DNA from 3 places in the Micromonospora yongxingensis genome. Region 3 is predicted to be linked to each of the others. Evidence: riboswitches for the same ligand, from Rfam matches in the RefSeq annotation. Region 3 holds a riboswitch; each other region holds the start of a gene.

Region 1 (4,476 bases), on a different contig from region 3:
GACGGGGCGGTCGTGGGGCACGTGGCGGTGCACCGGCTGCCCGACCGGGCGGACGGGCCACTGGCCCGGCCGACGGCCGAGGTGGCTCGTCTCTTCGTCGCGCCGGGCGCCCGTGGGCTCGCGCTGGGCGGCGCGCTGCTGGCCCGCGCCCGGCGGTGGGCGAGCACGCGGGGAACGGACCTGGTGCTCGACGTGGCCGACGGCGACGCCGCGGCCGTCGCCCTCTACGAGCGCACCGGGTGGCGGCGCACGGGCACCAGCACGGCACCGTGGACGGCCCCCGACGGCAGCCCCGTGTCGCTGCGCCACTACGCGTCGCCAGCCGGGCACCAGCCACGTTCGCCCAGCTCACTGTGCTGATCGTCCGCGCCATGCGAACATATGTACGTGTCACCCGGGCCCAGCATCCTGCACGCCGACCTGGACGCGTTCTACGCGTCGGTCGAGCAGCGCGACGACCCGCGCCTGCGGGGGCGGCCGGTGATCGTCGGCGGGGGCGTGGTGCTCGCCGCCAGCTACGAGGCGAAGGCGCGGGGCGTGCGCAGCGCGATGGGCGGCCAGCAGGCGCGCCGGCTCTGCCCCGACGCGATCGTGGTGCCGCCCCGCATGTCGGCGTACACGGCGGCCAGCCGGGCGGTGTTCGAGATCTTCCGGCAGACCACCCCGCTGGTCGAGGGGCTCTCCATCGACGAGGCGTTCCTGGACGTGGGCGGCCTGCGGCGGCTGGCCGGGCCGCCCGCCGACATCGCCGAGCGGCTGCGCCGGGAGGTCCGCGACCGCATCCACCTGCCCATCACCGTGGGTGTGGCCCGGACGAAGTTCCTGGCGAAGGTGGCCAGCGGGGTGGCGAAGCCCGACGGGCTGCTGGTCGTCGCGCCCGACGCCGAGCTGGCGTTCCTGCATCCACTGCCGGTGGAACGGCTCTGGGGCGTCGGCCCGGTCACCGCCGCGAAGCTGCGGGAACGCCGGATCCGTACCGTCGGCGAGGTGGCCCGGCTCGGTGAGGCGGCGCTGGTGTCACTGCTCGGCGCCGGCGCGGGCCGGCACCTGCACGCGCTGGCGCACAACCGGGACCCCCGGGCGGTCCAGGTCGGCCGTCGGCGCGGCTCGATGGGCGCCCAGCACGCGCTGAGCCGTATCCCGCACGCGCCCGCGGAGCTGGACGCCATCCTGGCCGGCCTGGTCGACCGGGTCACCCGACGGATGCGGGCCGCCGGGCGCTCCGGGCGCACGGTGGTGTTGCGGCTGCGCTTCGGCGACTACACGCGGGCGACCCGATCGCACACCGTGGGCAAGGCGACCGCGGACACCGGCCCGCTGCTCGCCGCCGCGCGGGCGCTGCTGCGGGCGGCCCTGCCCGAGATCGATCGTCGGGGCATCACGCTGGTCGGCGTCTCGGTGGGCAACCTGGACGACAACCCGGTCCAGCCGGAGCTGCCGTTCCACCGCGACCCCGGCGCCGAGCTGGATGCCGCGGTGGACGCGGTCCGTGACCGGTTCGGATCGGCGGCGCTGACCCGGGCGGTGCTGCTGGGCAGGGAGCCGGGCGTCGAGATGCCGCTGCTGCCGGACTGAGGAGGCACCAGGCGCAGCGGTGCACGTCACAGCGGTTGTGGGGTTTGAGGGCGGCGGGAGTGGTGACGTTGTGGGGATCAGCCTGACAGGGGGGACCACCATGTCCGACGACACCAGCAACCGTCCGAGCCGGCGTGCGCAGCGCCCCGCCGACGTGACCGACCCGCTGCTCTGGCAGCTCGCCATGGACGTGCTGAGCGCGCACGAGCCGGACGAGGACGGCGCCTGCCGCAATCTGCTCTGCGCCGGCCAGACGTGGCCGTGCGCTGCGCGTGGCAGTGCGGAACAGTCGCTCCGGCTGGCCCGTGGCGCGGCCGACACATCGTCCACAGTCACATCCGAGCAGGGCGAGGGGGAAACGCCCCGCGCCCAGCGGCCGGCGGAGGATGTTCCCGCCGCGCGGCGGGCCTGGTCTGGTTCGGAGTCGGCGCGTTCGCAGGCGGCCGTCGCGGCGGCCTGACGCCACCTGCTCGACACACGCCGGCGGGCGTCAGAGAGAGAGCCGCTGACCCGGGAAGATCAGACCCGGGTCGGCGCCGATCAGCTGCCGGTTGGCCTCGTACAGGGCCTGCCAGCCGCCGGACACCCGGTTGGTCTCGGCGATCTCCGAGAGGGTGTCGCCCGGCTTGACCAGGTACGTCTCGCCGCCCGTCACCGGCGCGGTGCGCTGGTGGTTGCGGGTCGCCGGCTGCTCGCCGCGCGACGACCGCTCCTTCGGCTTGGCCGTCGAGCCGGACTTCGAGGTCGGCTTCGAGGACTTCGCGGTGGACTTCGTCGACGACTTGCTGGCGGAGCCGCCGCCCGACGAGCCGCCCTTCTTGCCGCAGGTGGGCCAGGCGCCGATGCCCTGCCCGTCGAGCACCTTCTCGGCGATGGCGATCTGCTCGCCGCGGCTGGCCAGGTCGGCGCGGGCCGCGTACTTCTTGCCGCCGTAGCCGGCCCAGGTGCTCTGCGAGAACTGCAGCCCGCCGTAGTAGCCGTTGCCGGTGTTGATGTGCCAGTTGCCGCTGGACTCGCACTGGGCGATCGCGTCCCAGTTGACCCCGGCCTGGGCCGGTGCGGCCGGGCCGAAGAGGGCGACGGCGCCGGTGACCGCGCCGACGGCCAGGGTGCCGACGGCGACGCGGCGGGTGGTGACCCGTCGATGACGGGGGGTGTAGTCAGACGTCATGTGAGCTTCCTCCACGCCGGCGAGGTGAGCTGTCGGGTTCGGGCCGAGGAGCCCGGCCGCGCGGTGGCGGCTTCACCCCGAGGTGACGTGCACCGAGGAACGTTGGGTCCCCCGCTCCTGCCCGGGTGACTGGGTTCCGACGACCGGGGGCAGGATTTGGCGTTACCGGTCGCGGTGTCCGCTGTGGCGGACCCGACCGACGTTAGGCACGGTCGGTGACGGTCGCCCACCCCCTGTGAACTTCTTCACCGGCTCACGCGGGGAGTCCCGCGCAGCGGTTGCGGGCCGTCGGAGACTGTGCACCGACCATCGTGGACCGCTTCCGATCAGGGGGTGGTCAGGTCTCGTGGCGCAGCCAGGCCGCGATCCGGCCGAGCAGCTCGACATGCCCCGACGACTCGTACGACCGCACGTCGTGACCGAGGGCGCTGTAGACGATCCGGCTGGTCCCGGCGGTGCGTGCCCAGACGAGCGGGTGCGTGGCGCCGCCCTCGTCGTGCACGTAGAGGGGCACGATGTCGGCGCTCTCGACCAGCGCCAGGTCGGTGTAGCGCTCGTCGTGGACCTCGATGTCACCGAGGCCGATGGTGATCGGATGCTCGACGCGGGTACGCCGGATGCGGCTCGGGCCGATCGGAGGGTGGAAGGTCCGGCCGTGCTCCCACGCGGCGCCGATCGTCGACCGCCAGCGCGGCAGACCGGGGAAGGCCAGCGTGGCGCTGTGGGTGGCGAGCAGGCTGCCACCGCGGCCCAGGAAGCCGTCGAGGACGCGGGCGAAGTCCTCGTCCTCGCGGATCGGGGTCGACCGGTCGGCGCTGGCGTTGACCACCAGCAGGCGGGCACCGTCCAGGGCGGTGGTAAGCCGGTCGACGGATGTCACGGTCGTCACCGGGCCGCCGATCAGGTCGCCGATCGCGGCACTTGTCTCGGCCAGCCGGTGCCAGGGGTCGGCGTGCGGACCCTCCCCGCTGAAGATCACGGTGTCGTCAGGCATGACCTCTCCCGGTGCCGGACCGGCCGGCGGGGCCCCGCTGATCGGGCACCCGCCGGCCGGTGGGGTCGATCGGTTACAGGGTGCGGGCCAGCCGGTCGGCGAGCACCCGGGTGAACCGGGCGGGGTCGGTCAGCTCGCCGCCCTCGGCGAGCACCGCCAGGCCGTACAGCAGCTCGGCGGTCTCGGTCAGCGCCGCCGGGTCGGTGCCCTGCTCGTGGGCCTTGCGCAGCCCCGCGACCAGGGGGTGACCCGCGTTGATCTCCAGGATCCGCTTCGTGGTGGGAATCTCGTGCCCCATCGCCCGGTACATCTTCTCCAGGGTCGGGGTGAGATCGTGCGCGTCGCCGACCACGCAGGCCGGTGAGGTGGTCAGCCGCGACGAGAGGCGGACCTCGCGGACGCTGTCGGCCAGCGTGGTGCCCAGCCAGTCGAGCAGAGCGGCGAACTCCTGCCGCTGCTGCTCACGCTCGGCCTCGGCCTGCTGCTTCTCCTCGTCGCTGTCCAGGTCGACCTCGCCCTTGGCGATCGAGCGCAGCGGGCGGCCGTCGTACTGGCCGACCCGCTCGACCCACACCTCGTCGACCTGGTCGGTGAGCAGCAGCACCTCGTGGCCCTTGGCCCGGAACGCCTCGAGGTGCGGGGAGTTCTCGATGGTGGCGCGGGAGTCGCCGGTGGCGTACCAGATGTCGGTCTGGCCGTCCTTCATCCGTGCGACGTAACCGGCCAGGTCGGTCGG
Region 2 (4,476 bases), on a different contig from region 3:
CTGGGTGACTTCCCGGCCGAGTCGTACGCTGACGCGTTCCTGACCGCCGCCCGGCAGGAGTTGGCGCCGGCGAGGCCGCTGGCCACGTCGACCCCGGTGTAGCGGCTCAGCGGTACGCGTCCAGCAGCGCCAGCACCGCCGCCGGGTCCTCCACGTGCGCGTTGTGCCCCAGCCCCGGCAGCGTGGCGACCGGTACGCCGAACTCCTTGAGCTGGGCGTCGGTGACCATCGGGTCGTGCTCGCCTCGGGCCAGCACCACCGGCACGTCCGTCGCGGCCAGCAGAGCGGCGAGGTCCGGCTCGCCGACGGCGAACGCGCCCGGGTCCATCGCCAGCCGCCACCGGCCGTCGACCTGGCGCAGCCCGGCGTCGACCACCGGGTGGTCGGGCGGAAGCAGGCCGGAGAGCCCGGAGACCCGCAGGTAGCGGCGGGCCGCCTCGGTGCGGCTGGGGAACCAGGCGACCGGGCGGGCGGCGAGTTCGGCGGCGCGGGTCAGTTCCTCGGGTGACCAGACGGCCTTGATGCCCAGCCCGACCATGGCGGCCACCCGCGTGCCGGCGGCGCGGGCGGCCAGCGCCAGGCCGACCACCCCGCCCAGCGAGTGCCCGAGCACGACGACCCGGTCGTCGGCGGCCAGGCCGTGGGCGATCCGCTCGGCGAACCCGTCGAAGGAGTACGACGGCAGCGGCGCCGACCAACCGTGACCGGCGAGGTCCGGTGCCAGCCACCGCCCCGGCCAGTGCTGCTCCAGCAGCGGCGCCCAGGGCAGCCAGACGTCGCCGGTCGCCCCCATCCCGTGCAGAAGCAACAGGATCGGTCCGCGACCTGCCCGGCCCTCTGGTTCATCCACCACGGCCGCAGTCTCGCACGGTTCGACCGCTGGTACGAGAGCTGTCGCCGGCGACGCGCGCGGGGACACCGTGCCGGGAAGATCCACTGTAGAGTCCGGCGCCTGGACGGGCTCGGCCACCGTCGGGCCCATCGCGAGAGGAGAGCCGACCGTGCGTACGAAGCATCGATCAGCACTGGCGGCGGCCCTGGTGGCCGTCGCGCTCGCCACCGTGCCCGGCACCCCCGCTCTCGGCACCGCACCAGCCAGCCCTGCCCGAGGCGCCGACACGGCGGTGGCCGCCGACCGGGTCCTGCGGGTCTACAACAACAACATCGAGAACCTGGTGGTCAACAACTCCGACGGGACGTGCAGCCGGATCTCCGGGCCGGACCACCTGACCTCGATCCTGGTCGACGACGCCGGCCGCACCGGCACCACCGGTGTGGTGGCGCCCGACATTCTCATCGTGCAACAGGTACGCGGCACCGGCCAGGCCGAGGCGTACGCCGATCAACTGTCGGCCAAGTTCGGCTACCCGGCGGGCACGTACGGTGCGATCGTCGCCTGGAGTGACCCGGAGCCGTGGGGCAGCACGCACAGGTGCAGCTCGCAGGCGCTCGGTGACCTCAAGAAGAAGCAGACCAACGGGATCATCTGGAACACCAGGACGCTCGGCCTCGCCGCCGGTGACATCTCGAAGTACTGGAGCGCGGGCTGGCTCAAGCCCGGCACGGCCTACGACAACGGCGCCGGGTGCACGCTCTACAAGCCGCCGAACAGCGACCCGGACAGCACCGACTACTACAAGTGGAAGCGGACCAGCGCCATCGCGGCCCGGTTCACCATCAGGGCCACCGGCACCAGCGTGTTCGCCGCGACGATGCACCTACCCCAGGAGAACCGGCAGAACGCGTGCGCCGGCGACGGCGACCGGGGCATCGCCAACAGCGGCATCCACCTCGGTGCGGACGCGACCAGCCTGCTGAACGCCTCCACGATCCGCATCGTGGGCATCGACGCGAACCGCACGGGCATCGCGTCGGGCACGCTGAGCGGGTACGGCATGACCGGCTACGGGTCGAAGGCCACCAGCGGCTCCAGCAAGATCGATTATCTCTTCGTGAAGGGCAGCGTGCAGCCGTCCGTAGTCGACCACACGGTCAGCGGGACGAAGTCCAACCACCTCGCGCTGTACGGCTTCGTCAGCTACTGATCGCACCGACGCGGACGCCGCGGGCGCCGGCCCCTCGTGGGGGACGGCGCCCGCGGCGGCTGCGCCCGGGTCAGGCGGAGTAACCCCGAGTGGCGATCCAGTTCGCCAGGTCGATCGTGGTGATCCAGTACGCCGGGTCGGCGGCGTTCGCCGAGTCGGCGATCCGCACGGTCCGGCCGTTGTCCTTGTAACCCACGACGGCGATGTAGTGGCCACCGCCGTAGGAGTGCCAGCCGCCGTTGGTGTCGGTGGCGTCGCCGACGACGTTGGCCACCACGCCGCGACCGGCGCTGATGGCCGCGACCACGTCGGCCTGGAGCTGGTCCATCTGCGCCGGGCTGGGCGTGCCGGCGAACATGCGGGTCCGGTACGGGGAGCCCTTCACCTCGGCGTTGAGCACCCGGGTGGTGTCCAGGGCGGAGTTGGTGCCCATCTCGGTGGTGCCCAGCTCGGCGCCCAGCTCGTCCTGCGTGCGGTCGATGCCGGTGGCGCTGAGGGCGTTGCGGGTGGCCGCCGGGCCACAGTTGTAGTACGTGTTCTGCGCCTGGTAGTCGTAGTCGAGCACCTTGGTCGCGGGCGGCTTCGGCGGCTGCGGCTTACGGGTCAGGTCCGGGTTGCCGCTGGCCTTGGCGGCGGGCGACGCGGCGCTGGTGGCCGGCACGGGAGCGGTGGTGGTCGGCGCGGAACTGGCCGAGGGGGACGCGTCGCGCGCGTCGCCACGGGAGGCAGCGGTGTCGCTGCGCATCTCGGCGACCGTGGTCGCGGTGTGCTGGGTGGCCGGGGCGTCGTCGGTGCCGGCGAGCAGGGCGCCACCGGTGGTGGCGATCGCGAGGGCCGCGGCGGAGGCGGCGACGATCTGGTACGGGCGCTCGCTGGTGAGGCGGCGGAGCTGACGCTGCAGGGTGTGCTTCACGGGGTCCTCCACGGATCAGGGGGAGAGCGGCACACCGGGGCCGGACCGGTATCCGGGCAGGCGCCAACGCGCGGACCGTGGTCCGCGGATGATGAACCGCTCAGGGGATGGCCCGGCGTGGCCGGGCGGAAGAGGCGGTGACCCGGGGGGTCAGCTCACCGTCACAAGACGGATGGGCGGGGGCACCGCGGCGCCGTGGAGGCGGGGGAACAACCGAGGGGTGGAGAGTTGCTGCACGAGGATGGAACTCCTTCCGACACCGCCTACCGGGTTAGCTGACGGATTCGGGCGGGAAGATCGCCCTACCGCGGCCGTGGCTCGCGGATTCACCCCGGACTTGCTGGTGGGTCCCCGGTTCGTTGATCACGATTAAGCGGGTCGGCGCGGCGTCGCCTCTTGCGAACGGTTACCGCACCGGACGGGACGACACTACTGGTCGTGTTCCCACCCTGCCAAGCCAGGTTCACCTGCGTAAACCTGAAATGGCGCAGCAATTTCTGCGCGTATTGCCACTGACGCGACTCGATGGGACAACCGGTTACGGAGGCGCCTGCGGGCGGGAACCGGACAGGCCGGTGACAACGGCGCCGGATTCGCGGGAACAATCGCGCCGATCGCGCCGTGCGCCCGGTTCCGAGCGGGTGTGACCGGGCTCACGTCCCTAATCGACGACTCAGCCGACCCGGGCCGGACGCCACCGCGTCACGGCCGCCGGACGCAGCGCCGCGGTCATCGTGCGACGTGCCGGTAGCGTGTTCGGGCGCAGCCGGGCCGCCGCCGCGTACGCCTCCTCGGCGAGCGCCCGGGCCGAGGCCGCGGCCAGTTCCGCGTCCCGCCACGCCGACCGTTCCCGCCCGGCCGCGGCCCGGTAGTCGGCCAGCCGCGCGTCCCGGACCGCCCGGCTCAGCAGCGCCTCCTGCTCGACGGGGTGCCGGCGGGGATCCCAGCCGTTGCGGTGCGCGAAGACGTCACCGAGCTGCCGCATGGACAGGTCACCGCGCCAGTGCGCCTCCATCGCCGCACGATGCAGATAGCGCTCCCGGGCGGCGTACTCGGCGGGGGTGCGCGGCGTACGCGGGGTGGGCAGCGCGCCGGCCCCGTCGAACCGGCGGGCGGCGGTGTCCGCCTCGTCGTACCTGGCCCAGGCCTGCTCCACCTCTTCCTGAGCGGTCAGCCAGTCGGTGCGCCGCCGGCGGGCGGTCTGCGCAGCCCCGGCAGCGGCGACGGCGACCTCCTCGGCGTACCGGCGCAGGTCGGCGGCCTCGGCCTCGGCCACCTCCCGGGCGCTTGGCGCCGGCGCCGGGTCCACCGCCGGCTGGTCCCGCTCCGGGCGGGCGACGAGCACGGCGAGCACGGTGAGAGCGAGCAGGAACAGGGCTGACCAGATGGCGGCGGCCTGCGGCACCTCGGTCAGGAAATGGTGGAAGACGACGGTCTCCATGGTCGGCACCTCGCGGAGAGAGTGATGCGATGAGGATCCGCACGGGCCACCGGCGGCGGGCCACGGGTCGGCGGGGT
Region 3 (4,476 bases):
AGAACCGACGGCGGAACATCGCCGGGTCGTGCCCGGCGTGCTTGTCGTGCCCGGCGTGCCCGTCGTGCTCCGCGTCCGCCTTCGGGCCGGCGGAGTCGGTGTGCTGCCGGTGGCCGCCGTGGCGGTCGGGGTCGGGCGGTGACGGAGCGGACATGACTCCAACATGCCGGTCCGGTCACCGCCGCGCGGGCGGTTCGACCGCGCGACACTCCGCCACGACCTGCGTCCACGGGTCGGGCTGGTTAGCATCTCCCACGATGGCCCTCCGGACCTCGCCGCGCAGTCGGGCATCGGTGTCGCCGAGACATGGCGTCGCCGCCAACCGGCCGAGCCCGGCACTCACCGTCGGTGATCAGGCCGTCGCGCTCCAGCGATCCGTCGTGTCCGTCGCCGCGTTCCCGCGGCGACGGTGAACCGACCGGCCCGCCGGCACGTACCCCGCACCGGATCGTTGGGAGTCACACATTGGGTTCCGACCACAGCCGTTCGGCTCCGTCCGCCCCGCCCCGGGTGCGACGGATCCTCATCGCGACGGTGGTACCGCTCTTCGTCGCCACCGTGCTCGCCGCGGTGGTGCTCTGGCCACGCGACGGGTCACCGCAGACCTCCGCCGGCACCGACGTGCCGCGCTACCACGGCACCGTCACCCGCGTGGTGACCGAGCCGTGCCCGCCGGCGGCACCGGGCCCGGAGGGCACCCCGGATGTCGGGGACGGGCCGTGCGGCACGGTCGATATCCGGGTGGCCGACGGGCCGGCCGCCGGCCAGCAGGTCCAGACCCCGGTGCCGGACGGACCGGGCGCACCGCGCGTCGAGGTCGGCGACGAGATCGTCCTGGTCGAGCTGACCGATCCCACCGATCCGACCGCCAGCAGTTGGAACATCGCCGAGCACCAGCGCGGCACGTCACTGATCTGGCTGGCGGTGGTGTTCGCCGCCGCGATCGTCGCGTTCGGCAGGTGGCGGGGCCTGGCCGCGCTGGGCGGGCTGGCCGCCAGCTTCGCCATCCTGCTCACCTTCGTGCTGCCGGGGATCGGCGCCGGCCGATCACCCCTGCTGGTGGCGGTGGTCGGTGCCGCCCTGATCATGTTCGTGGTGCTCTACCTGACGCACGGGGTCACCGCGCAGACCTCGGTCGCGGTGCTCGGCACCCTGGGCAGCCTGGTGCTGACCGGCGTGCTCGCCACCATCGCCACCGCCGCCACCCACCTCACCGGCTTCGGCAGCGAGGACGCCACCACCCTGTCGATGTTCCAGGCCAACGTCGATCTGCACGGCCTGCTGCTCGCCGGGATCATCATCGGCTCGCTCGGGGTGCTCGACGACGTGACGGTCACCCAGGCGGCCACCGTCACCGAGCTGGCGAACGCCAACCCGGGGCTGACCCGGTTGCAGCTCTACCGGGCGGCCACCCGGGTGGGCCGGGCGCACATCGCCTCCACCGTCAACACCATCGTGCTGGCGTACGCGGGCGCCTCGCTGCCGCTGCTGCTCCTGCTGACCGCCGACACGCGGCCGATCGAACAGATCCTCACCAGCGAGTTCCTCGCACAGGAGATCGTCCGCAGCGCGGTCGCCACGCTCGGCCTGATCGCCGCCGTACCGCTGACCACCGGCCTGGCCGCCGTGGTGACCGCGGCCGGCGCGGCCGGTAACACCCCGGTCGCCGACCCGCCCGCCGGACGACCCAGGCCCGATCGCGCGGAGGCACTGGCGGCACTCAGCTCCCCCCGCACGGGTCGACAGGACCCGACCGGACCGGATCCGGCGGGGGCCACACCCCCATCCACCGCCACCGACCGGTGGCCCGAGCCCGACAGGAGCACGGATACGGCATGGTGACACTCCTCAGCGTGACGAGGTGGGGCATCCGCCCTGAGAACCGCGTCACTGGTCACTCAACGCCATGGCGAAATGACGCTTTTAGTCGGCATCAGGACGTAGCTCAGCCGGTCGCCTCTCGGGTAACCTCGCTGCCGGTCACCGCCGAAGGCGCGACGCAGCGCCTGCGGTGCCACCGCCCAATCGCCAGCCGGCGAGCCGGGGACCCAGGTATGTGGGGTGAATCCGCGTCAGCGGTAGGGGCCACTTCCGCCCCGAACCCGTCAGCTAACCCGGTCGGCGGTCGACGGAAGGGAATACTGTGACGGCACCCCTACGCCGCTGGTTGACGCCCGTGGTGGCCGTGATCGCCGCACTGACCGTGCTCGCCGGCCCCCTCCCGGCCCACGCCGCCCCGACGACGCCCACCCCGTCCGGGCACGAGGAGGACGGCGAGCCCAAGCTGCTCAACGACGTCATCGAGAAGGCCAACCGCGACTACTCAGCCGCCAAGTCCAAACTGGACAAGTCCAAGAAGCGGCAGCTGGAGCTGGCGCTGGAGGTCGACAAGGCCAATGCCGAGCTGGAGGCGCTGGCCCCCCAGGTCGGGCAGATCGCCTCCCAGTCGTACCGGACCGGCCGGATCGGCGCCATCGCGATGTTGCTGGAGAGCGACGCCCCGGACTCGTTCGTCCAGCGCGCGGCGGTGCTCGACGAGATGAACATGGTCAACGAGAAGAAGCTCTCCGAGGTCAACGCGGTGAAGTCGCGCGCCGAGCAGGCCAAGCTGGCCCTCGACGCGGAGGTCCGCGAGCAGCAGAAGCAGACGGCCCTCATGGCGAAGGAGAAGCGCGACGCCGACAAGGCGCTCGCCCTGGTCGGTGGGAAGGGTTTCACCGGCGGGCTGGTGTCGGCGACCTCGCCGGTCGCCCGGCTCGGCCCGGGCCGGACCGCCGACGGTGACTGGAAGTCCGAGTCGTGCAGCGAGAACGACCCCACCACCTCCGGCTGCGTCACGCCGCGCACGCTGCACGCGTACAAGGAGGTCAAGCGGGCCGGCTTCAACCGGTTCGTCGGCTGCTACCGCTCCGGCGGGCCGTGGGAGCACCCGAAGGGTCGCGCCTGCGACTGGTCGTTGCAGAAGAGCGGCTTCAGCCCCTGGCACAACGAGGACACCCGGACGTACGGCAACAACGTGGCCGCGTTCCTCATCCGCAACGCCGACCGACTCGGCATCTACTACGTGATCTGGAACCGGCAGATCTGGTTCCCGGCGACCGGCTGGAAGTCGTACAGCGGGCCGTCGAACCACACCGACCACGTACACATGTCGATGCTCTGACCCGCGTGCAGAACGTCGAAGGGCCGTCCCGCGTCGCGGGGCGGCCCTCGTCGCGTCAGGCGGCGGCCGGACCGGGTGCGGTCGGCACGTCGAGCGGCGTGGTGCCGGCCGGCACCGCGGTCACCGGGCGCACCGCTCCGGCGGCGAGCCGGTACGACATCCCCACGACCGCGCACCGGCCCCGCACCACCTCGTCCGCCAGCACGGGCGACTGGGCCAGCAGCGTCTCGACGGTCTGTGCGATGTGGACGTCGACGATGCCGTCGATGTCGTCGATCCCGTCGGCGGCGGCGCGGCGAAGACTGGGCAGCACGGCGTCGACCACGGCACCCAGGTGCCCCTGGGGCGACGTGCCGGTGGTGACCGCTTCCCGGGCCGCCTGGACCGCACCGCACGAGTCGTGGCCGAGCACCACCACCAGCGGGGTGCCGAGCACGGTCACGGCGTACTCCACGCTGCCCAGGACCTCGGGGCCGGCCGTGTGCCCGGCCGTGCGGACCACGAAGAGGTCGCCCAGACCCCGGTCGAAGATGATCTCGGCGGCCAACCGGGAGTCGGAGCAGCCTACGATCACCGCGAACGGGTGCTGTCCGTCGGCGACCGCAGCGCGGTGCCCGGCGTCCTGGTTGGGGTGGCGCGGGGCACCGCTGACGAAGCGCCGGTTACCGGCGGTCAGCTCGGCGTACGCCCGGGCCGGCTCGCTGATCGCCGGCGCCCGGCCGGTGGTCCGCTGCGGCCCCGGCTGTCCGCCGGGTGTACCGGTACGATCCATCCCCGCACCTCGTCTCACGCGTTTGACCTGCTCAACAGGCATTTCAGCCGGGCCGGCGGTGGGCGGCGGCTCGGCTCCACCGTCACACGCAGCGCAAGACGCGTCAAGATATGCGTGATATAGATTTCATACGTTGGCCCCGCTCCGGCGACGCCCGGCGGCGGGGCGGACAACCGGAGAGGCGGTCAGACGATGGCGGGCACGACGGCAGGTGACACCGGCGGCGGCCGGAACTGGACGTTCCTCACCAACCACGGGCACGTCCTGCTGGCCATCGCCCGCAACCCCACCGCACGGCTGCGTGACGTGGCCGCCGAGGTCGGCGTGACCGAGCGGGCGGCACAGGCGATCGTCGCGGACCTGGAGGCGGGGGGCTACCTGCACCGCACCCGGGTCGGGCGGCGCAACGAATACACCCTCAACCCTGCCGGCCGGTTCCGGCACCCCGCCGAAGCCGACCGTCAGGTCGGCGATCTCCTCGCGCTCTTCGCCGACACACCCACCGAGGCGGCCGCCCGCCCGTCCTGAGCGGGTCGCCGGG

The links. Region 3 has a riboswitch for cyclic di-AMP ahead of ACTWLT_RS22015 (coiled-coil domain-containing protein). Riboswitches for the same ligand answer to the same signal wherever they lie in the genome.
Region 1: it holds a riboswitch for cyclic di-AMP, as region 3 does, so the genes downstream of both, ACTWLT_RS27900 (transglycosylase family protein) here and ACTWLT_RS22015 (coiled-coil domain-containing protein) in region 3, are expected to answer to the same signal.
Region 2: it holds a riboswitch for cyclic di-AMP, as region 3 does, so the genes downstream of both, ACTWLT_RS28865 (C39 family peptidase) here and ACTWLT_RS22015 (coiled-coil domain-containing protein) in region 3, are expected to answer to the same signal.

The regions. Positions count from the first base shown of each region.
Region 1 is NZ_JBQXEO010000031.1:54,713-59,188, forward strand. Features, by position in the region: gene ACTWLT_RS27885 (GNAT family N-acetyltransferase) at 1-360, shown strand, start outside; gene dinB (DNA polymerase IV) at 382-1,575, shown strand; gene ACTWLT_RS27895 (hypothetical protein) at 1,676-2,035, shown strand; gene ACTWLT_RS27900 (transglycosylase family protein) at 2,066-2,746, opposite strand; cyclic di-AMP (ydaO/yuaA leader) riboswitch at 2,747-2,918, opposite strand; gene ACTWLT_RS27905 (ThuA domain-containing protein) at 3,084-3,740, opposite strand; gene htpG (molecular chaperone HtpG) at 3,814-4,476, opposite strand, start outside.
Region 2 is NZ_JBQXEO010000034.1:28,728-33,203, reverse strand. Features, by position in the region: gene ACTWLT_RS28880 (CDP-glycerol glycerophosphotransferase family protein) at 1-102, shown strand, start outside; gene ACTWLT_RS28875 (alpha/beta fold hydrolase) at 107-853, opposite strand; gene ACTWLT_RS28870 (hypothetical protein) at 1,002-2,045, shown strand; gene ACTWLT_RS28865 (C39 family peptidase) at 2,116-2,970, opposite strand; cyclic di-AMP (ydaO/yuaA leader) riboswitch at 3,204-3,344, opposite strand; gene ACTWLT_RS28860 (hypothetical protein) at 3,632-4,399, opposite strand.
Region 3 is NZ_JBQXEO010000019.1:67,273-71,748, reverse strand. Features, by position in the region: gene ACTWLT_RS22025 (copper-translocating P-type ATPase) at 1-154, opposite strand, end outside; gene ACTWLT_RS22020 (YibE/F family protein) at 466-1,842, shown strand; cyclic di-AMP (ydaO/yuaA leader) riboswitch at 2,009-2,140, shown strand; gene ACTWLT_RS22015 (coiled-coil domain-containing protein) at 2,144-3,163, shown strand; gene ACTWLT_RS22010 (carbonic anhydrase) at 3,219-3,935, opposite strand; gene ACTWLT_RS22005 (helix-turn-helix transcriptional regulator) at 4,128-4,463, shown strand.